2 regions of the Cyanobium sp. BA20m-14 genome follow, and region 2 is predicted to be linked to the other one. Evidence: predicted binding sites of a transcription regulator. Region 2 holds the regulator's gene; the other holds the start of a gene.

Region 1 (17,671 bases), on a different contig from region 2:
GGGGCCCGCGGCCCGGCCTATGGCTCGATCGTGGCCGGCGGCGACAATGCCTGCGTGCTGCACTACACCGCCAACAGCTCCCCCCTGCGGGATGGCGACCTGCTGTTGATCGATGCCGGCTGCTCCCTGGGCGACTACTACAACGGCGACATCACCCGCACCTTTCCGATCAATGGCCGTTTCAGCGGCGAACAGCGGGCCCTCTACGAGCTGGTGCTGGCGGCCCAGATGGCGGCGGTGGCGGCGGTGGCGCCGGGCTGCACGGCGGAGGGCGTGCACGACACGGCTGTGCGGGTGCTGGTGGAGGGGCTGCTGGAACTGGGCCTGCTGGCGGGTTCGCTAGACGGAATCATCGAGCAGGGGGCCTACCGCCACCTCTACATGCACCGCACGGGCCACTGGCTGGGCTTGGATGTACACGATGTGGGCGCCTATCGGCTGGGCGAGCACCACGTGGAGCTGGAGCCGGGCATGGTGCTCACGGTCGAGCCGGGACTTTATGTGAGCGATCGGCTGCCGCTGCCAGAGGGGCAGCCCGCCATCGAAGAGTGCTGGAAGGGCATCGGCATTCGAATTGAAGACGACGTGGCCGTCACCGACCACGGCCACGAAAACCTCACTGCAGCTGCCCTCAAGGCGCCGGCGGCGCTGGAGCGCTAAGGCTCAAGCCCAGAGTTCTGGGTCGATCTGCTGGCCGATGGCATCCAGCCGTTGCAGCTGGTTCAGCAGCATGGCTGTGCTGGGGATCACCGCATCGGCGCCGGCCTCCAGCAGCTTGGCCTCGTAGGCGAGCCGCGCTACGGGATGTCCGTGTAGATGGGGCGGCGCCACCGCCAGGCTGAGGAAGAGCTGGCCGGGGCACTGGGCCCGGGCTCTCTGCACCGTGAGCACATCGGCCACCGTGTCGCCCAGGTAGGCGACCGGCGGGGCACCAGCGCCGAGGCTGGCGCCGGCCAGCCGGGTGGCCAGGCGCAGCAGGCCGGTGGGATCGGGCTTGTCCGGCGCATCCCCCATGGCGATCAGGGGCGGATCGGCCAGGCCCAGCCGGGTTTGCAGCACGTAACGGCAGGAGGGGGGCTCGGAGCCGCTGACGAAGCCGTAGGCCAGGTTTGCCGCCGTCAGGGAAGCAAAGAAGGGCGCCTGCACCAACAGGGGCTCCTGGCCGATGAAGCCTCGCCACAGGCTGGGATCGCCAGCGGGATCGCCGCCGAAATAGAAGGTGTCAAACACCACGACCAACGCTTCAAGGGCCGGCAGGGGTGTGTGCCCAAGCCGCCGCAGCAGCTCCAGTGAGGCCTGCCAGTCGTTGTTCCAGCAGCCTTCGCCCTTGAGGGCGTCGATGGCGGCCGGCTTGGGCCGCTGGCCCCCATAGTGGTGCACAGTCTCAACGATTGCCCGGCGGTAGCTGGCGCTCACGTCGCGGATCACGCCGTCGATGTCGAACAGCACAACGGCCTGGGGCGGGGTGGGCATCAGGATTGGGCGTCGAGCTCGAATTGGACGCTGGCGGCGGCGGTGGCCCCACTGCTGAACAGCTCTGCCGCCAGCTCTGGACTGATCGTGAAGGTGTTCAGCCCGGCGCCGGCCAGCTCGCTGAGTTCGCCGGGCTGACGCAGGCTGGCCGCCAGCAGGCGCACATTCGAGCCGACGCCTTCCAGGCAGCGCTGCATGGCGATCACCTCCGCCATCCCGTCGCGGCCCTGATCATTGATGCGCCCCAGGTAGGGGGCGATGTAGGTGGCTCCCAGGGCGGCAGCGACCAGCACCTGGTGGACTTCGTAGCAAGCGGTGAAGGTCACGGGGATGCCCCTGCGGCCGAGCTCCCGGCCCACGGCTGCCCCCTGGCGGGTCACAGGCAGCTTTACGGCTATGCGGCCGGGGGCCAGGGCCGCCAGCTGCTCTGCGCAGCCCAGCATCTCCGCCGGGGATGGTCCCCAGGCCTGCAGGTGCAGTTCGGCGATGCCATGGCTGAGGGCCGTCGCGCTGAGGGCGGCCAGGTTGTCCAGACTGCAGGTCTGGGCCGCCCGGCAGAGCATGGTGGGGTTGGTGGTCACCCCGTGGAAGAGGCCGCTGGGCAGCCACTCCTGCCAGGCATGGGGGTCGGCCGAATCAAGGAACAGGCGCAGGGCCATTGGCCGGGGAAGCGGCTGGTAGGTTAGTTGTTTGAATCGTTGCCTTGAGCGTCGAGCCCATGCCAGCCCCCGAGAGCGCTCCTGGCGCTGCTGTGATCGAAGTGCCCGTGGCGGCAGAAGTGCCCACGGTGGCAGCAGTGCCTGTGCTGGCAGAAGTGCCCGAGGTGCCGGTTGCAGCAGATGACACCACCACCCAGGGGCGTCCGGTGATGCGTGGCGGCAGCGCTGCCCTGGCCACGGCCACCATTGATGAAGACGGTGTTCCATCCGGCTATACCCCCAAGGCCGATGAGGGTCGCTTCCTGCTGAAGATTCTCTGGCTGCCCGACAACGTCGCCCTGGCGGTGGATCAGATCGTCGGTGGCGGCCCCAGCCCCCTGACCGCTTATTTCTTCTGGCCGCGGGAAGATGCCTGGGAAACCCTCAAGGGGGAGCTGGAGGGCAAGAGCTGGATCACCGACAACGAGCGCGTTGAGGTGCTGAACAAGGCCACCGAGGTGATCAATTACTGGCAGGAGGAGGGCAAGGGCAAGAGCCTTGATGAGGCCAAGCTCAAGTTCCCCGACGTCACCTTCTGCGGTACCGCCTGAATTTCTGGCGACGAAACTTGGCGCTAGGCTGAACAGATTAGGGGCGCTAGGCACAGGTCCCTAGTCCTAAGACCTTACATACAGGTCATGGCGCTCCCACCGGACTGATCGACGTGGCCGAAACGATTTGGATCCTCGACGACGATGCTGAATTGGGAGCCCTGCTCCTGAGCCAGTTTGCCCAGCGGGGCTGGGCGGCCCGTCACCTGATCCATCCCCGCGAGCTCGAGCTTGCCCTTGACCAATCCCAGCCGGATCTGCTGGTGCTCGATGAGTTGTTGCCCGAACAACGGGGCACCGATGTGCTGGCGCGTCTGCGCCGGGGGCTGCCCCACCTGCCGGTGCTGATGTTGTCCGCCCTGGGGGCACCCCGGGATCGGGTGGCCGGGCTGGAGGCCGGAGCCAACGACTACCTGGGTAAGCCCTTTCTGTTTCGGGAGCTCCAGTTACGGGTTGAGCAGCTGCTCAAGCCTGCCCAGATCAGCCGGCTTGGGGCCCAAGCCTGGCAACTCGGTGAGCTCCAGTTCCAGCCCCAGCAGCTCTGGCTGGGCCACCCCCAGGGTGCGGGCCTGGACCTCTCCCGCGGCGACGTGGCCCTGCTGCAGCTGCTTTGCAGCCGGGCCGGGGAGGTGGTCAGTCGCCAGGACCTGGGCCAGGCCAGCGGCAGCCTGGTGGATGTGGAGCAGAGCCGCAGCATCGATGTGCGGTTGTCCCGGCTGCGGCGCCTGCTGGCGGAGCTGGAGCCCGAGCTCAATGTGATCGAAACGGTGCGGGGCCGGGGCTATCGCCTGGTGGCGCCGGTGCGGCGGCTACAGCCCGGCGGTGACCCAGGGAGCTGAGCCATGGCGCGGCCCAGGGCACGCCTGGCAGGATTGGATTGGCTGTTGCTGGTCGCCAGCCTGGCTCTGGGGGGCATCGCCGGTTATCTGGGCCTGTTGCTGGGCATGCGCCTGCTGCTCGAGCCGCGCATCGTCAGCGAAACGGCCCTGCGGCTGAGCAAGTACACAGTGCTGGTCGAGCAGGTGTTGCAACACGCTGAAGCGCCCCTGCCTGCGGGGGTGCTGGTGCGCCAGCAGAACCAGCTGCCGAGCGGCCCGCCGGCCCAAGCCGGGCGGTTTGAGCGGCTGGTGGAAGAGGCCATGGCCCGGGAGTTCGGGCTGCAACGGAGGCTGCAGCGCGACCAGCCTCCCCTGCAGGACCCGTGGGGCGGGCACTGGGTGCAACTGAACAGATTTGACCAAAGAACCGGCCAGACCCTTTGGCTCTTCCAGTCCCAGCTCCTCAGCAACAGTCTCTGGTATCTGCCCCCGCTGCGCATCCTGGCCATCGTGATCGGTGCGCTGGCCGGGCTGGTGCTTTTCCTGCGGCTGAAGGTTGAACGCCCCCTTGGCCAACTGTTGACCCTGCTGGCGGAGCAGGGCTCGGCAGCCCCGCTGCAACTGCTGCCTGAGCAGGGCATTGCCCCGATCCGCAACCTCAGCCTGCGCATCAACCGGCTGCTGGAGCGCATCAACAACACGGCTAGCGCCCGACGCCAGCTGCTTCATGGCCTCACCCACGACCTGGGCGGCCCCCATGCCAGGCTGATGCTGCGCACGGAGATTCTTTGTGAGCGCCTCAGCGGCGAGAATGGCGAGCTGGCCCAGGCCATGGCCCTCGATCTGGATCGGTTGCGCGAGCTGACCGACCAATTGGCCCTGCTGGGGGAACAGGAGCTGCCGGCCGAACGGCGTCAACCCTGCGCCCTCGACGACCTGTGCGGCCGCATTGTGGCCAGCCACCCCTCCCGGTTAATCAAGCTGCGGCTGCCTCGCTTGCTGGTGAACCTCGACCCCGAGGGGTTGCAACGGGCGCTCAACAACCTGATCGACAACGCCCTGGAGTACGGCGCACCACCGGTGGAACTCAGTGCGGTGCGCCGCGGCCGCGACCTGCTGTTGCGGGTGGATGACCACGGCGCAGGCGTCACCGAGACCCTACTGGCGATCCCGGGACCCAGCCGCAGCAACGATCGCCAACGCCAGAGGCATCGGGGGCTGGGCCTGGCGATCGTGGAACGCTTCTGCGTTGACCACCAGGGCAGGCTGCGGCTGCTTGAAGCACCAGGTGGAGGCCTACGGGACGAGCTGCAACTGCCCGTCTTGGTTGACTGGGCTACTCAGAGCGCCTTGCTGGCCTGAAAACGGGCCCGGGCCGTGGCCAGAGCTTGGCTGGCCTTGACTTTCTCAGGGCTGGAGGCCTGGCCCTCGAAGCTGGCGGCAGCGCTCTGGGCCGCCTCGAAGGCGGCTTCGGCGGAGGCGGCATCGATGCTGCTGCCCAACTCGGCACCATTCACCAGCACGGTCACCTCGTCGGCTTCCACCTCGGCGAAGCCGCCCATCAGGGCGATGGTTGACCAGGCACCGGCAGAGCGCAGCCGCATTACGCCGGTGTCTAGGGCGGCAAGCATGGAGACGTGGCCGGGCAGGATGCCTACCTGGCCGGTGGTGCTGGGCAGGATCACCTCTTCGGCGGTGCCATCAAAAACGCTCTGATCGGGAGCCAGAACGCGGAGGGTGAGACTCATGGTTGGGGGTCCTCAGGGAGAAGAGGGGATCAACCCTTGGCTTCGGAAAGGATCTTGGCGGCCTTGGCCTTCACTTGGTCAATGTTGCCCATCAGATAGAAGGCCGCTTCAGGCAGGTCATCGAGTTCACCGGCAAGGATCATATTGAAGCCCTTGATGGTGTCTTCGAGCTTCACATATTCGCCCTTTTGGCCGGTGAAGATCTCAGCGACGAAGAAGGGCTGGGAGAGGAACTTTTCAATCTTGCGGGCCCGATCTACGGTGCGCCGGTCGTCCTCAGAGAGTTCGTCTAGGCCGAGAATGGCGATGATGTCCTGGAGCTCCTTGTAGCGCTGCAGGGTGCTCTGCACAGAGCGGGCGGTGCGGTAGTGGTCATCGCCCACCACGGCGGGCTGGAGCATGGTGCTGGTGGAATCCAGGGGATCGACCGCCGGATAGATGCCCTTGGAAGCCAGGCCGCGGCTGAGCACGGTGGTGGCATCCAGGTGGGCGAAGGTAGTGGCCGGTGCCGGGTCGGTGAGGTCGTCGGCGGGCACATAGACGGCCTGGATCGAGGTGATCGAGCCTTCCAAGGTGGAGGTGATGCGCTCCTGCAGCATGCCCACGTCGGTGCCGAGGGTGGGCTGGTAACCCACGGCCGATGGCATCCTGCCCAGCAGGGCTGAGACCTCGGAGCCGGCTTGCACGAAGCGGAAAATGTTGTCAACGAACAACAGCACGTCCTGCTTGTTGACGTCGCGGAAGTGCTCGGCCATGGTCAGAGCCGAGAGACCCACGCGCATGCGGGCGCCAGGGGGCTCGTTCATCTGGCCGTAGCAGAGAGCCACCTTCGACTTGGAGAGGTCGTCGGGGTTGATCACGCCCGACTCCTTGAACTCCTCGTAGAGGTCGTTGCCCTCGCGGGTGCGCTCGCCCACACCGGCGAACACCGATACGCCGCCGTGCTCCTTGGCGATGTTGTTGATCAGCTCCTGGATCAGCACGGTTTTGCCCACACCGGCGCCGCCGAAGAGTCCAACCTTGCCGCCCTGGCGATAGGGGGCCAGCAGGTCGATCACCTTGATGCCGGTCTCGAAGACTTTTGGCTTAGTTTCCAGCTCTGTGAGGCTGGGGGCAGGCCGGTGGATCGATGCGGTCAGGGTGGTGGCCACCGGTCCCCGCTCGTCGACGGGTTCGCCGAGCACGTTGAATATGCGGCCCAGGGTGGCTTCACCCACGGGCACGCATATCGGTGAACCGGTGTCGAGGGCTTCCATGCCGCGGACTAGGCCGTCGGTGGTGCTCATGGCGACGGCACGCACCCGGTGGTCGCCAAGTAATTGCTGTACCTCGGCGGTGAGGGCGACGGTCTGGCCGGCGGAGTTTTGGGCTTCAATTCGAAGCGCGTTGTAAATCCTGGGCAGCTTGCCGGCCGGGAATTCGACGTCGAGGACCGGGCCAATCACCTGCCGCACAATGCCTTTGGTGCCGGTGGCGGTAGCAGCTGCCATAGGGAGGGGAGACTCAGAGAGCGCCCAGGGGGAACCATCCCGCCTGAAGCGGCGCAACCTTACCACCGCGTTTGTTCGCCAGGGAGGGTTCGGTGACCCGCACAGCTCCTTGTTGGCCAGGGCGACCCTTGCCGGCATAAATTGGCACTCAACGGGCTCGAGTGCCAATTCGCCTTCAGGCCCACTCCAGTCCGTAGTCCAGTGGCGTCTCAGACGCCATGCCGTTGCTCTCGCAATTCATTCATGGCTGCTGTCTCTCTCAGCGTCTCCACGGTTAAGCCCCTCGGAGATCGCATTTTCATCAAGGTGTCCGAATCGGAGGAGAAAACCGCCGGCGGCATCCTTCTGCCCGATACCGCCAAGGAAAAGCCCCAGGTGGGTGAGGTGGTTCAAATCGGTCCCGGCAAGCGCAATGACGACGGCAGCCGTCAGGCTCCCGAAGTCAGCGTGGGCGACAAGGTTCTCTACAGCAAGTATGCCGGCACCGATATCAAGCTCGGTAGCGATGAGTTCGTGTTGCTGTCCGAGAAAGACATCCTTGCCATCGTCAACTGAAGCTCGGAACCGCTGAGTTTCCGAAATAGTTGACCAGGCTTCCGATCAAGATTTAAACCCATCACGACAAGGCTTTCCATGGCTAAACGCATCATCTATAACGAGAACGCCCGTCGGGCTCTCGAAAGGGGTATCGACATCTTGGCCGAGGCGGTGGCAGTCACCCTCGGCCCAAAGGGCCGCAATGTGGTGCTGGAAAAGAAGTTCGGCGCCCCCCAGATCGTCAATGACGGCGTCACTATCGCCAAAGAAATTGAACTGGAAGACCATATCGAAAACACCGGTGTGGCCCTGATTCGTCAGGCCGCCTCCAAAACCAACGACGCCGCCGGTGACGGTACCACGACTGCCACCGTGCTGGCCCACGCCATGGTCAAGGCGGGTCTGCGTAACGTGGCCGCCGGCGCCAACGCCATCACCCTCAAGCGTGGCATTGAGAAGGCCGCAGACTTCTTGGTCAAGAAGATCGAGGAGCACGCCAAGCCGATCTCCGACTCCAGCGCCATCGCCCAGGTGGGCACCATCTCCGCCGGCAACGACGAAGAGGTGGGCCGCATGATTGCCGATGCGATGGACAAGGTGGGCAAGGAGGGTGTGATCTCCCTAGAAGAAGGGAAATCGATGACCACCGAGCTGGAGGTCACCGAGGGCATGCGCTTCGACAAGGGCTACATCTCGCCCTACTTCGCCACCGACACCGAGCGCATGGAAGCGGTGCTCGAAGAGCCCTACATCCTGCTCACCGACAAGAAAATCGGCCTGGTGCAGGATCTGGTGCCCGTGCTCGAGCAGATCGCCCGTACCGGCAAGCCCCTGCTGATCATCGCCGAGGACATCGAGAAGGAGGCCCTCGCCACCTTGGTGGTGAACCGTCTGCGCGGTGTGCTCAACGTTGCCGCTGTCAAGGCGCCTGGCTTCGGTGATCGCCGCAAGGCCATGCTCGAGGACATCGCCGTTCTCACCAACGGTCAGCTGATCACCGAGGATGCCGGCCTCAAGCTGGAGAATGCCAAGCTCGAGATGCTCGGCACCGCCCGCCGCATCACGATCAACAAGGACACCACCACCATCGTGGCCGAAGGCAACGAGGTGGCCGTCAAGGCCCGCTGCGAGCAGATTCGCAAGCAGATGGACGAAACCGACTCCTCCTACGACAAGGAGAAGCTGCAGGAGCGTCTCGCCAAGCTGAGCGGTGGTGTGGCCGTGGTCAAGGTGGGTGCCGCCACCGAAACCGAGATGAAGGACAAGAAGCTGCGCCTGGAAGACGCCATCAACGCCACCAAGGCGGCCGTTGAAGAAGGCATCGTTCCCGGCGGCGGCACCACCCTGGCCCACCTGGCTCCGGCCCTCGAAGAGTGGGCAGCCGCCAACCTCTCCGGTGAGGAGCTGATCGGTGCCCACATCGTGGCTTCCTCCCTCACCGCTCCGCTGATGCGCATCGCCCAGAACGCTGGCGTCAACGGTGCTGTGGTGGCTGAGAATGTGCGCAACAAGCCCTTCAACGAGGGCTACAACGCCGCCACCGGCGAGTATGTCGACATGCTGGCTGCCGGCATCGTCGATCCCGCCAAGGTGACCCGATCCGGTCTGCAGAATGCGGCTTCGATCGCCGGCATGGTGCTCACCACCGAGTGCATCGTGGCCGACCTGCCTGACAAGAAAGACGCAGCTCCTGCCAGCGGCGGCATGGGCGGCGGCGACTTTGACTACTGATCCAAGTAGTTCGGTCTGATTTCTTCAGATCGCTTGGGAGAGTGAGGGTTTACCCTCCTCTCCCTTTTTTGTAGCCTTCGTTGCGTGGAGCTTTGGGGGCTGGGGAGGATCTGATGTTTTGATTTGTACGGTTTTGGCAAGGTATGGGGTCGTTGCCCCGGGCTGGCTTCAACAATTTCCAGGCGCCTGCCCGCTGCCTTGGTTGAGTTGCCCGTGCTGGAGGCCTTCGATGGCCTGCTCTGGTTGCGGGCGGCCGTCCAGGTGGAGCGGTGCTACGGCATCACCGAAGCCACCACCAGCCGCTACCGCAAACGTTGTCTGCAGTTGTTTGAGCTGGCGATGGAGCGTCGCCAGGGTGAATGGGAGCTGATCGGCGACACCAGCCTGTTGCTGCGGGAGCGGCATGTGCACCAGGAAGCCCGATGGCGCGGCTTTCGACCGCTGCGCCTGGAGGCCACCTACTGGTCGGCGCCCTTGCTCAGCAGCCCAGCGCTGCAGGGGTGGCTGTTGGGCGAGTCGAACATTGTGGGAGTGAGCCGCACCTTCCAGTTGCTGGAGGAGCGAGTTATCGATGCCTTGATCACGGGATTACCCGATCTGCCGACCAGCCGTAACCCCGATCTGGTCGCCATTCCCATCATCCGGATGCCGGTGTTCTTTGTGGTGGCCCCAGGCCATCCCTTGCTCAGCCGTGACCAGCTCAGCCTGGAAGCCATTGCCGAATTTCCCTCCCTTGCCCTGCCGGAGGGGGCCTACCCCCTGGTGGAGCAGGCATTGCGCAGCTTGGGTCTCTGGAGCGATGGCGTGCGCATGGCCCGCTACCGCCGCGACCTTTGGGAAGGGCGGGCCGAGCAGGAGTTGGTGGTGGGTTACGGCACTGCGCTCAGCCTGGTGGCGAGCGGCGACACCCTCTGTCGCCTACCCCTGCAGTTGCCCTTTGGCTCGGGCGATGGGCTGGTGGTACGGCGTGAGTATGCCCACCATCCCAGCTTGCAGGCCCTGCTGGTGGAGCTCTATCGTCGCTATTTGCCGATTGTTCGCAACCATGTTGAAGTCGACTTTGACCTGGGTTTTCTGGCCCGCATCGGCATGTGAGCCGGTTGTTTATGCCGAATCTGCAAGCTCAGCCAGATAGCGTTGTGTTCGGCTAGGTGCGCGCCTTTTTAGTGGCTTGGTGGCAATACTATCTCGTGGCTCAAGCTGGGCGGCGCAAGTGGTATCGGTCGAGGTCTTGGCAGCGTTGGATTCCCTGCTGTGGCTGCGTACCGGTAATCGCGCCGCTGCCCATCTGCGCTGCTTCCAGTCGACGGTGAGCCGCCATAGCCGCCGCTGTCTTCAGGTGTTTGACCTGGAGATGGAAAAACGGGCAGGTGAATGGTGGCTGAAGGGAGATCAGACCCTGATTAACTTGGAGCGCGGGGTCCATCAGCTGCTGCGATGGCGGCAAGGCCATGGCCTGCGCCTTGACAGCCAACACTGGTGCGGCCACTTGCTGGCCACGGAGCTGCCAGGCGCTTGGACTTGCGGCAACACCAATTATTTCGAATGCGAGCGGCTCCAGGAGCTGTTGCTCTGTGGCGTGATCGATGCCTGGCTGTGCTCAGCTCCCGATATCCCCGACCATCCCGACCTGCACATCATCCAGCTCACGGCCATGCGGCCGGGCCTGCTGGTCAGGCCCGGCCACCCTCTGCTGGAGCGGGGTGATCAGCTCGTCTTCGCGGATCTGGCCGACTATCCCGTGCTGCCTTTGCCAGATGGCGCCTTCCCCAGGGCCCAGCGCATCCTTGAAGAATTGGGCCTCTGGTCGTCTCCGGAGCGGGACCGGCGTTTCCAGCAGGCCGCCTGGTTTGGCAGGGTACCGGTGGAGGAGTTGATGATCAGCGTCGGTACGCCCCTGCAGCAGGTGGCTGGCTTCCTGGATGGCTGCGTGCCCCTGCCCCTCCCCCTGCCGCTGCTTGTGGGAGAGGCCCTGGTGCTGAAACGGGAGTTTGCCGCCAGTACCCATCTACACAGCCTGCTGGCTGCCTTGCTAGCCAGGGCCGCCCAGTTGGCCTCCGGGCTGGGGGATGGCGAGGTGTGGCTGGGCGATCAGCCTGGCTTGAAGCTGAGCGCCACGCCGTTGTTGCAGTAGCGCTTGCCGCTGGGTTTTGGGCCGTCGTCAAACACGTGGCCCTGGTGGCCGCCGCAGCGGCTGCAGTGGTATTCGGTGCGGGGCACGATCAGCTTGAAATCCAGCTTGGTGGCGATGCCCTTGGGCAGGGGTTGCCAGAAGCTCGGCCAGCCGGTGCCGCTCTCATATTTGGCCTTGGAGCTGAACAGGGGCAGGGCGCAGCCAGCACAAACGAAAGTGCCTGGGCGTTTTTCGCCGTTCAACGGGCTGGAAAAGGGCCGCTCTGTGCCCTCCTGACGGAGCACCTTGTAGGCCGCCGGGCTGAGTCGTTTTTTCCAGTCGGCCTCACCCAGTTGCCAGGCCGGATCCTGGGCCTTGGAGGCGGCATCAGCACTGGCGGCGCCACTGAAGAAGGCGCCCAGGCTCGATCCGAGGGCCAGCAGCAGGTTGCGACGGGGCATGGGTGGCATGGGCATGGAAGTCTCAGCCCAGCCAGCCGGCGCTGAGCACCACGGCAAGGGCGAGAAAGATGGCCAGCAGGGTCCAGCTGATGCGGTTGAGGGTGGCCTCGGCGCTGCGGGCGCTCGTGAACATCGAGCCGCCGCTGGCCGCCAGGCCGCCCATCCCGTCGCCCTTGGGGCTGTGCAGCAACACGCTGATGATCAGCAGCACCCCACTGCCGATCCAAACCCAGGACAACACTGATGTGACCATACGCGCTCCAGTCTTCCTGCAGGCTAAGACCAGCGCAGGCTAGACGCCCAGGGCCTGGGGGATGGGGCTGGGCTCGGAGTTGGCGCCAGCAGGCAGAACTAGGGATTCACCGCTCATCTTTGGCGGTTTGGGCAGATGCAGGATCTCGAGAATGGTGGGAGCGATGTCAGCCAGCCCACCGCTGTCGCGGAGCAGCACGTTGGTGCCATGGCCAGGCAGCTTGCGTTTCTCGCCCTCAACCAGGATCACGGGCACCGGGTTGGTGGTGTGGGCTGTCCAGGGACGGCCATCCGGGCCTTCCATCATCTCGGCATTGCCGTGGTCGGCGGTGATCAGCAGGGTGCCGCCCATGCGGTTGGTGGCCTCCATCAGCCGGCCCACGCAGCCATCGACGGTGCTGATTGCTTCAGTGGTGGCAGCCATCTTGCCGGTGTGCCCCACCATGTCGGGGTTGGCATAGTTGATTACCACCAGGGCATAGATGCCCTTCGAGATTGCGGCGATGCAGCTGTCTGTGAGCTGGCCAGCCGACATCGCCGGGGACTGGTCGTAGGTGGCGACCCGGGGAGAAGGCACCAGGTGACGGTCTTCTCCGGGGAAGGCCTGCTCGATGCCACCGTTCATGAAATAGGTGACGTGGGGATATTTCTCCGTTTCCGCCGTTCGGAACTGGCGCAGCCCAGCCTCCGCCACCACCTGGCCCAGCAGGCCATCGAGGGATTCGGGCGGGAAGGCCACTGCCAAGGGCAGGCCCTTTTCGTATTGGGTGAAGGTGACCACGTCGAGGGGGCTGATCAGCTTGCGCCCAAACTCTTCGAAGTCAGGCAGCACCAGGGCCCGAATCAGCTGGCGCACCCGGTCGGGTCGGAAGTTGAAGCAGACCACCCCATCCCCGGACTGGATCAGCCCTGGAGCCAGGCGGATCGGTTCGAGGAACTCATCGCCGATCTCCTGGGCGTAGGAAGCATGGATGGCGTTGACGGGGCTGAGTTCGGAGATGGGGCTGGGTTCGGTGTAGAGGCGGTAGGCCTTCTCGGTGCGATCCCAGCGGTTGTCGCGGTCCATGGCCCAGTAGCGGCCGCAGAGGGTGGCGATGCGGCCGACCCCTGCCCGCTGGATCTGCTCCTGCACCTGGGCCACGAAACGGGGGGCGCTGCTCGGATCGGTGTCGCGGCCATCGGTGATCACGTGCACACACACGTCTTTGAGCCCCCGCTCGGCTGCCCAGTGCAGCAGACCAGCCAGGTGGTTGATGTGGCTGTGCACCCCACCGTCGGAACAGAGCCCGATCAGATGGAGGCTGCCTTCCCGTTGCAGCAACTTGTCTGCCAGCGCGTTGAGGGCTGGGTTGGCGTTGATGCTGCCGTCTCTGACGGCCTGGCTGATGCGCACCAGCTCCTGGCGGATGATCCGACCAGAGCCGATGGTGAGGTGGCCGACCTCGGAGTTGCCCATCTGGTGGTCGGGCAGACCCACGGCGCCGCCGCTGGCTTCGATCAGGGTGTGGGGGTAGGCATGCCAGAGGGCGTCCATCACCGGTGTGCTGGCTGCACGAATGGCGTTGTGCTCGCTCTGCGGGGAGTAGCCCCAGCCATCGAGAATGGCCAGAACCACGGGCGCGACCGAAGCAGACTCCCTGAAGGGGGGAGTGGATTCAGGGGCTATGGAGGAAAGCTGCTGGGAGGGAATAGTTGTCACCCGTCAGACCTGTCGGCGTTACTCCAACGCCTTCAAAATCCAACCTACAGTGCAGATGTGCGGCAAAACCGCCCGGTCCTGGCAGGGTCAGCCTTTGGCCACACAGGGCCAGATAACTGCTCTGGCTTCACTGCTTTGGCATTCCTGCACTGGCTTTACTGATCTGGCATATCTCTGATGCATCGGCTGGAACTGCTCTCGGCCCAGGATCTGGCCCGAACCCTCGATCGGCTGGCCTCCCAGGTGCTCGAAAGCACGGCCGATAGCCATTCCCTGCTGTTGCTGGGCATCCCCACCCGCGGAGTCGCCCTGGCCGAGGTGCTCGCCCAGCGGCTGGCGGCCATGACCGGCCACCCGATTGACCAGGGGACGGTTGATCCCACTTTTTATCGCGACGACCTTGAACGGGTGGGCACCCGGCTGGGCCAACCCACCGACCTGCCCGTGGCGCTGGATGGCCGCCAGGTGGTGCTGGTGGATGACGTGATCTTCACGGGGCGAACCGTGCGGGCTGCCCTGGAGGCCCTCCAAGCCTGGGGCCGGCCCACGGGGGTAAGCCTGGTGGCGATGGTGGATCGCGGTCATCGGGAATTGCCTATCCAGCCCGACTTCTGTGGCCGAGTGGTGCCCACCAGGCGGCAGGAATCTATCCAGCTCTGCCTGCAGGCCATTGATGGAGAGGAGGGGGTCTACCTGGTCAAGCCAGATTCCTAGGCCCTCTCTTCCTTAAGCCACTTCTAACTCGTCGGCGCGGAAGTGGGCCCGAAATTTACCGAAGGCCACCACCACCGGCAGGGTGGGACTGATCACCCTCCCCTTCCAATCGTTGAGGACGGTGACCACCTCGCCCATTTGGCCCTGCAGGTCGAAGGCCTGACCGCGGTGCTGGGGATGGTGATACACGACCACGCTCTGGGAGACCTTCACCTGATCACCTGGTTGCATAGCCCTCGCCTGAGATCACCAAAGGCCATCCTCTCACGGGCGACTCGCCAGCGCTGATCAGCGCTGGCAGGCCGTTTCTGGTCCGGCCTCCACAACCTTCCCCCCGAGGGCTCGGCAGGCGTCCTGGAAGGCCGACCATTCGTCCATGCCCTTGGCCAGTCGTTGGCGCACCAGGGCGTCGAGTTGGTCGCTGGACACCGTGTGGGGCAGCTGGCCGTGGGCGTCGTGTTCCCGATCCTTGCCCGCCAGGCTTTCGATCCCTTGCTGCACAGTTGCCTGCAGGGCGCGGCCTTGGGTTCTCCACCAGGGATGGTCGATCCGATTGAGGGCTTCGAGGGCTTCCCACCAGCGCCGTTGGGCGCTCAGGCCCTTGGCCCGTTCGAACTGGAGGCGATTGCGAGTCCAGATTTCACGCAGCTTGTCGCCCAGGCTGGTGCCATCAGTGCGCCGGTCTTCGCCCATGGCGGCAAGCAGGGCCATAGATCCGCTGAGATCCCCCTCCTGAAACCGCGCCAGTGCCCGCTCCTGCAGGTTCTGTTGCCAGAGGAGCAGTTGTTGCCGATCCTGGTCGTTGCCGGCCTGGGAGTTCACCAGTTGCAACTGCTGCTGCAGGGCAGCGGTCCACTGCTCTTGCTGCCAGAGCAGGGTCGCTTGGCGCCGCCGGCAGCTGCCCTGGGCCCCAGGGGCCTGGCCGCCCAGCCAACGCAGGGATTCCAGTTGCTCGCTGTAGCGCAGGCAGGCCTCCAGATCCCCCCTTTTGGCGGCCTGCTCCAGGCGGCGGGGCAGCTGTTGCTCCCACCAGTAGGCCGTTGCAACTCCGCAAGCCACCAGGCCGAGGGTGAGTGCCAACCAGAATCGGGGCAGCCTGTGGCGGCGCAGGGCCAAAGGGGCAATGGGCTTCAAAACCCATTTTACGTTCGCAATGGGCGCGGTTCTTTATGGGCGCCAGCCCTTTTCAGCGCAGGGGGCCCAGCTGCTGGGTTGGGTTGCGCCTGCCGCTGCGCAGGTCGCTGACCTCCAGGATCAGCTGGCCCTGGTCATCCACTTGAAAGGCCAGTCTCAGGCAGTCCTCGCCAGGTTGGCCCGGGCTGTCGAGGGCCAGGGGCGGTGGCTGGTTGGTCCAGGGCACAACCCGGCCCTCTCCAGCCGGCCGTTGCCGCAGCACGGGCAGTCCAGCTTCAAATACGACCTCGCTGCGCCGTTCGTTTTCGGGTTCCCCCAGCACCACTTCCAGAACCCTCTGGTTGGCGCTGCTGCAGGCCAGCACCAGCTCAAGGGGGCGCTCAGTGGGCCAGGTTTGGCCCGCAACGAAGAGGGACCGCCAGCGATGTCGACCTGAACGTTGGTCCCAGCAGCGCAGGCTGACCCCGCGGCTGAGCACATCGCGAACCTGCACTCCCGGGGTGAGGGCCAGGGCCCCTAGGGCGACGGCCTCCACCGGCCGCTGCTCGCGCAGCGGAATGTTGCCGCAACGCTGGGCCAACCACTGGCGGATCAGGGGGAGGCGGCTGCTTCCGCCCACCGGCAGGACGGCGGTGATCTGGCCGAGGGCGAGGCCGTCGCGATGGGCTGCGGCGACCACCTGGTCAAAGAGGGCATCGAGCTGCTCCACTAAGCCGTGCTGACGCAGCAGGGCCTCAAGGCCGCTGCGGTTCAGCCTGAGGGCTACGGGCGGCTGGCCGCTGCGGCTCCAGAGCACCAGCCCTTCCTCTCGCTGGCTGAGCTGGCACTTGAGGGTTTCGGCTGCCTCCAGCAGGCTGCCATCGAGGGGCACGCCGGGGCAGAGGTGGGCGGCGATCCAGCGGTCGAAATCCCTGCCGCCCAGGGCCAGGCCTGCCTTGCCGATCACGCGGGCGCAGCGCAGGGCCTGGCGGCTGGCACCCAGATCACGGCCAGCGAAGCGCAGCAACTGGGCCATTGGCGCCGGCCGGCCTTCGCCCCCTTCCAGGGCCACCAGGGCCAGATCAATGGTGCCGCCGCCCAGGTCCACCACCAGCACGGTGCTGCCGGCGGGGAGTCCGGCGCCGATGGCAGCGGCGGTGGGCTCGTCGACCAGGGCCAGTTCCGGCACCTGCAGATCGCGGCACACCTCCTGCAGCCACTGGCGATAGCGCGGATAACTGTCAATTGGTGCCGTCAGCACCAGGCGCTGGGGTTCAAGCTCGGGGGGCAGGGCGGCCCAGAGCCGACGCAGCAGCAAGGCGCCAGCCTGCTCCGGGCTAAGGGGCAAGGCAGGGGCCGGGCCAGGGGCAGAAGCTGTACCAGAAGCCTTACCAGAAGCGGTAGCTGGGGTGGTGGCAGCCGGATTGGCGCCGATCTGCCGTTTGAAGTCGCGGTGCAGCTGGGGGCCGTCGCCATGGGCCAGGCCGGCCTCCAGCACCTGGCGTCCGATCAGGGGGTTGCTTGTGGCTGGATCGTTGAGCCAAAGCAGGGTCGGCACCACCACCGGTTCGCAGCTGCTGTAAGGCGGCAGGGCCAGCAGCTCGGCCGCGGTGTTGGGCCCCTGGTAGGCCACCACCGTGGTGGTGCTGCCTAGATCGATCGCCAGGGTGCCCTGCATAGCTCCCTTCTAGCCAGGGGAACAGGGCCGCTGACCTAGGCTTTAGCCATTGGGATGGATCTATGCAGAGCGGTTTTGATGTCAACCCCAAGGAATTGGCCCAGCGGGCCGACAGCCTGATCCGCAACACCAGCAACCGCTACCTGACCACGGTGCGCATCGCCTTCCGGGCCAAGCAGCGCCGTTTTGATGATTTTGATGGCCTCCTCGACGATTCGATGGTCAAACCGGTGCAGCGGGCCATCATTGAATTGAGCGACGAGCAGGACCAGCCCGACCTGCTGCCCGGCTGATTCCCCCAGGATGCAGGTGCAGGAGGGGGAAGGGTGGCGTTGGCTGGTGGACCCGGCCCGCCAACCTTTTTCCGTTTTGGTTGGAGGCCCGGGTTGGGCCGTGGAGCTGACCGCCGCCGAGGCTGGCGAGCTGCAGAGAGGCTTGCTCGAATTGCTGCGGGAGCATCGCGCCCTGGCCGCCCAGCTGATGCCCCAGGAGGCGATCACCCTTGAATTGGAGCGGGGTCAGCTTTGGCTGGCTCTGGAGGGGGACCTGGAGGCATGGGTCCTGCGTTTCGTGCTGACCCCCTCGGGGGGCCTCC
Region 2 (4,920 bases):
CTGCTTGGCGTTGGGCAGCTGGGCCCAGATCAACAGGTAGGCGGTTTCCAGGAAGGTGCTGCGCGCGGCAAGCTCATCTACCCGGTAGCCCCGATAGGTGAGCACGCCCCGCTGACCGTCAATGTCGCAGATCGATGACTGGGTGGCAGGCACCCCCTCCAACCCAGGACGAAAGGGGATCTGGGTCTCGGCTCCCCCTGCTGTCATGCCCCCTGCTGTCATGCCCGCTGATGTCTTGCCCGCCGCTGTCACGTTTGAGCCGCTGCTGTGGTTGGGGCGAACCTACGGCTAAAGCCGCCATTGATGCCGTAGCCGCAGCAACCGAGGACCAATCAGGGCCTCCAGGCTGGCACCGGCGGGTCCAAGGCGAATCAGGACGATGCCGGCCTTGCGCAGCGTGATCGCACCGGCCGGCAAACCCAGCAGAGTCGAGGCCAGCTCACCGAGGTCGGGCTCGTGGCCCACCAGGCCCAGCCGCTGCCAGTTGCCGGCCTGGAGCAGCGGCCGCGGGTCTCCCCCTGGGGCCAGGCTGGCCTCGATCGCAAAACCACTGGCCAGGCCGGCCGCCACGCCCAGCTCGGCTGTCTGCACCGCCCGCCGCAGGGGGCTGCTCAGCAGGGGGTCACAGCAGAGCTGCAGCCGCTGTAGCTCTTGGGCCACCGCGGCCGTGCGGCGGCTTCCCTCGGTGGTGAGGACCCGCTCTGCATCGGGGCGATCCGGATGGCGCTCCTCAGCAATGCCATGGCGCCAGAGCAGCAGTTCGCGATCAGCCAAGGGATTCGTCAACCAAAACCCACCCTGGCGCTGAGATGCACGCTGTTGCTGTTGCTATAGCTATCGCTGTTGGTATCACCGTAGCCAGGCTCCAGGCTGAGGCTGAGCCCCTGCACCGCCGGCGCCAGCGGTCTCCCAGCAAGGCCCGAAAGCAGTTGCCAGGTGCTCCAACGCTGCAACAGGGCCTGGGCCGGCCCGGCCGCCATCGCCCACTGCAGGGAAGCCTGGGGCTGGTCGAGGGCGGCGAGCTGGGCCAGGCGCAGCCGGGGGGTCTGACGGGATTCGCGCTGCTCCTGCAACACCGCCAGATTCTGGCCCCACCAGGCCAATTGGCCCTGGCTGGCCCTGGCCCCCGCCAGGCTGGCCTGGAGCACGGCGCCCTCCTCCCGGCCGATCCGGCGCCCAGCCGGGGGCGCCTCCAGCCGGGTCCAGACCATGACGCTGGCGTCTCCCTCCACGGGCAGGGGGGCGGCGGTCAGGCCCTGGGCAGCGAGGCCCTGTTCAAGGCTGGCGGGATCGGGCTGATCCACCGGAGTGCCCAGCAACCAGCCCTGGCTGCCGGCGCTCCATAGCAAGGGGCCAGGATCGGCCGCCGCCACCAGGGCCGGCAACAAACCGTCACCGCCACCCTCACCCACCCGGAGCACGGCCGCCAGCAGGGGTTGCCAGAGCTCAGGCCAATGGGAGGGTTGCTGCACCAGGGCCAGGCTGTCGGACTGGCCCTGCAGGGCCGCCAGCAGGGCCAGTCCGCCGTCCCCGGCAGCGGCGGTCGGAGCTGGGGGCGGGGCTGGGGGCGGGCCAGCGGCGCCGGGTGCCAGGAGCAGCAAAGCTTCCAGCGCCAGGGAACGGCCGTCGGGTCTCAGGCTGGCCACGAGCTCCTGCACCGCGCCGGGCCCGGTGAGCTGGGCAGGCATGCCCAGCCAGGAGCCCAGGACTTCAGCTTGGGCCGTGAGCAGCACAGCCCCCTTGCCCAGGCGACCCAGGGCCTGCTGGAAGGAGGGACTGGCCGCCTGATTGAGCTCATCGATCTGGGAGACGTCGAGGGCCTGCTCGAGCACGCCGCGACCGGAGGCAATCAGCACCAGATCGTCGTTGACCAGGGCAGTGGCGATCGGCACCGGCGTAGTGCCCACCAGGGCACCACGGCCACTGATCAGCCCCATGCCTCGGTAGCTGCTGATCTGCAGGTCGGTGCCGGCGAGGCTGCGGGTCTGCCAGAAGCGCTGCAGGAAACGGCGGGCCCCATCGGCATCTCGGCTGCGCAGGGAAAGGAGCCAGCCGTCGGCGGCTCCCCCTGGCTCGTTGGCCAGCAGGGCCAAGCCCAGTTCAGGGCCGAGCCAGGAGGCCAGCTCGGCGGGATAGTCCAGCCCCGCCGCAGCGAAGGCGCCATCCCGCAACCCGGCTACGGCATCGGCCGCCTGGCGGCGCTGCCGGCCCGGGGCAACGGCCCGGGCATAGCCCTCGGGCCGTTGCCCATCGGTGAGCAGGTAGAGACTGAGGGGTGCCTGGCGGGGCACAAAGCGAGCCGCCCGAGGCGATACCAAGGGCTGGTGCTGCAACTGCAGCGGAGAGCGCTGCAGCACCAGCCACCAACCAGCGGCCGCCAGGCTCAGCAACAGCAGCACCGCCGCCAGCACGACCGCCAGAAACGGGCGGGCCTTCATGCGTCCCACGCAGGATGGGCCCATCTTGACCCCAAGCCCCGCCTTCTGCCCGCCATGGAAAGTTCTGAGACCCCAAAAACCATGCGGGCCCGCGAGCTGCAGCTGCGGCTGGAGCAGGGCGAGGCGATCCAGTTGGTGGATGTGCGCGAGGACGCCGAGCTGGAGCTGGCCAGGCTGGCCCATCCCGTGCTGCACCTGCCGCTGAGCCGCTCAGCTGAGTGGGTCGACCGCCTGGGCAAGCTGCTCAGCCACGACCGCCCCATCGTCGTGCTGTGCCATGCGGGGGTGCGCAGCTGGCAGCTGGGCTGCTGGCTGATCCAGGCCCAGGGCTATGGGGCGGTGTGGAACCTCCAGGGGGGCATCGATTCCTGGAGCCTGGAGGTGGATTCCAGCGTGCCTCGCTACTGAATCCAGCCCCCATCTGCCTACGATCAGCCAACTCCCTGCAGCGGCCGCTTGCAGTCTCCGTCCCCCCGCCCCTTGCCTCTTAGGCAGCAGGAGGTTCTCCAACTTGCCGTGCGTCACTACGTGGACACGATGGAGCCGGTGGGCAGCCAGACCCTGGTGCGCCGCTTCGGCCTGGGGGCGAGCCCGGCGACGGTGCGCTCGGCCATGGGGGCTCTGGAGCAGCGGGGGCTGCTCACCCAGCCCCACCCCTCGGCGGGCCGAATCCCCAGCCAGCAGGGCTACCGCACCTACGTAAATCAGCTGCTGCCCGCCCCGGGAGCCGCGGCCCTGCAACTGGAGCGGGAGCTCACCGGGCTCAGCCTGCAGTGGGCAGCCCTCGACGACCTGCTGCTGCACCTGAGCCGGCGCCTGGCCGATCTCACCGGCCTGCTCAGCCTGATCACCAGACCCCAGCGCAAGCAATCCCAGCTTCAGGCCCTGCGGCTGGTGGCCAGCGGCGAACGCCTGCTGGTGTTTCTGGTGGAGGGGGGCGCAACCGCCACCAGCCTCAACCTGCGGCTGCCCGCCCAGGCCGAAGCCGAGCTGGCCCCCCTGGAGCGGTGGGTGAGTACCCAGCTGCAGGAAGGGCCGATTGACTGGGCAACCCTGCCCTCCCAGTTGAACAGCAGTGGTGCTGCCCTGCGCCAAGCCCTGGCCAGCCATGGCCAATCTCGCCAGCTGGAGGGGGAGGGGGCCCTGACCATGGGCCTGGCCGGCCTGCTGGCCCAGCCGGAATTCAGCCAGACCCTGAGCCTGCGCCCCCTGGTGGAACTGGTGGAGGACGCCCCCCACCAGCTCCTGCCCCAGCCAGGCATCTGGATCGGCGCGGAACATCCCCACCGGGCCCTACACCAGTGCGCCGTGGTGCAGGCCGATTACCGCAGCGGCGATGGCGGCATCGGCCAGGTGGCCCTGGTGGGCCCCATGCGCATGGCCTACGCCACCGCCCTGGCCGCCGTGAGCTCGGTGGCCCAGGTGCTGGAGCGGCTGTTGGGGTGAAAGCTCCGTGGATTGATCACAAGCTGCCAGCCCGTCAAGCAGCACAACGACAGCACTAACCAGGCACGGAGGGAATCAGCCCGGCCGCTTCCAGCTCAGGGATGAAGCCGAAGGCGGTGGGATCGCTGAGGCGGTCGGGGAAGAGCACCCCATCGAGGTGGTCACACTCGTGCTGCACAACCCGGGCATGGAACCCCTCCACGCAACGATCCACAGGCTGGCCATCGCCATCGATCCCCTGGTAGCGCAACCGCTGCCAACGGGACACCTGCCCCCGCAGCCCCGGCACACTCAGGCACCCCTCCCAGGCCCCATAGCGCTCCGGTCCCAACGGGGTGAGCACGGGGTTGATCAACAGGGTGCGGGGAAGCAGTGGGGCATCGGGGTAGCGGGGGTTGGGCCCTCCACCACCAAACAGAACCACCCGCAGCGGCACGCCGATCTGGGGAGCGGCCAGGCCGGCGCCGCTGCAGGCCGCCACCGTGTCGTCCAGATCAGTGATCAGTTGCCTCAAAGCGGGATCAGCCACATCGATCACGGGCTGGGCGGGCTGGCGCAATCGGGGATCACCCAGACGGAGAACGGTGCGTACCGCCATCGACACCAGTCTGTTGGTGCCATGCAAGCATCGCCTCAAGGCCCAAACAACGCGCGGATCTCCGGTGCGGGCCGATCTAGAGCGGAAGCCACCGCGGCGAGGCCCGGGCGATCGGCTGCAGCCAGCGGCTTGATGCGGGCACCCCCCACCGGGGCCGGCGCCGTATTCAGGGTGGAACTGCAGCCAGGGGATGGCGGCGGCCTCCAGGGCATCGAGCAGGACCGTGGCGTAATCCAGCCCCCTCCACCAGCCGATCGGCGCCATAGGGGCCGCCGGCAATGGCCGGTTGGGGGTCGCCACCCAGCGGATGCCCTGATCAGCTAGGGCTGCGAGCTGCGGGGACAAGGGATTAGGCACGGGCAGGCCGCTGCACTACGGCCATGATTGCCCCGGCCGGGGCTCACCCCCCCATCCTGTCGCCGAGCTTCTCGGCCACGG

The links. The regulator HrcA, encoded in region 2, represses chaperone genes, less so after heat shock. The targets are predictions, from matches to a motif close to TTAGCACTCNNNNNNNNNGAGTGCTAA.
Region 1: groES (co-chaperone GroES) is a predicted target of HrcA. The motif match lies at 6,920-6,946, and genes of this name have one in related genera.

The regions. Positions count from the first base shown of each region.
Region 1 is NZ_JAGQCR010000004.1:15,423-33,093, forward strand. Features, by position in the region: gene KBZ07_RS00885 (aminopeptidase P N-terminal domain-containing protein) at 1-660, shown strand, start outside; gene KBZ07_RS00890 (TIGR01548 family HAD-type hydrolase) at 664-1,473, opposite strand; gene KBZ07_RS00895 (transaldolase family protein) at 1,473-2,132, opposite strand; gene KBZ07_RS00900 (30S ribosomal protein PSRP-3) at 2,177-2,722, shown strand; gene KBZ07_RS00905 (response regulator transcription factor) at 2,836-3,561, shown strand; gene KBZ07_RS00910 (sensor histidine kinase KdpD) at 3,565-4,902, shown strand; gene atpC (ATP synthase F1 subunit epsilon) at 4,881-5,288, opposite strand; gene atpD (F0F1 ATP synthase subunit beta) at 5,318-6,778, opposite strand; gene groES (co-chaperone GroES) at 7,022-7,333, shown strand; gene groL (chaperonin GroEL) at 7,412-9,046, shown strand; gene KBZ07_RS00935 (LysR family transcriptional regulator substrate-binding protein) at 9,245-10,141, shown strand; gene KBZ07_RS00940 (LysR substrate-binding domain-containing protein) at 10,287-11,180, shown strand; gene msrB (peptide-methionine (R)-S-oxide reductase MsrB) at 11,138-11,620, opposite strand; gene secG (preprotein translocase subunit SecG) at 11,643-11,873, opposite strand; gene gpmI (2,3-bisphosphoglycerate-independent phosphoglycerate mutase) at 11,913-13,487, opposite strand; gene pyrR (bifunctional pyr operon transcriptional regulator/uracil phosphoribosyltransferase PyrR) at 13,749-14,285, shown strand; gene KBZ07_RS00965 (ferredoxin-thioredoxin reductase variable chain) at 14,298-14,516, opposite strand; gene KBZ07_RS00970 (hypothetical protein) at 14,574-15,365, opposite strand; gene KBZ07_RS00975 (Hsp70 family protein) at 15,472-17,076, opposite strand; gene KBZ07_RS00980 (DNA-directed RNA polymerase subunit omega) at 17,139-17,369, shown strand; gene KBZ07_RS00985 (DUF1818 family protein) at 17,380-17,671, shown strand, end outside.
Region 2 is NZ_JAGQCR010000217.1:383-5,302, forward strand. Features, by position in the region: partial or broken gene KBZ07_RS15740 (citrate/2-methylcitrate synthase) at 1-222, opposite strand, end outside; gene KBZ07_RS15745 (histidine phosphatase family protein) at 289-774, opposite strand; gene KBZ07_RS16235 (DUF3352 domain-containing protein) at 783-2,438, opposite strand; gene KBZ07_RS15755 (rhodanese-like domain-containing protein) at 2,493-2,846, shown strand; gene KBZ07_RS15760 (heat-inducible transcriptional repressor HrcA) at 2,976-3,884, shown strand; gene KBZ07_RS15765 (peptide deformylase) at 3,940-4,827, opposite strand.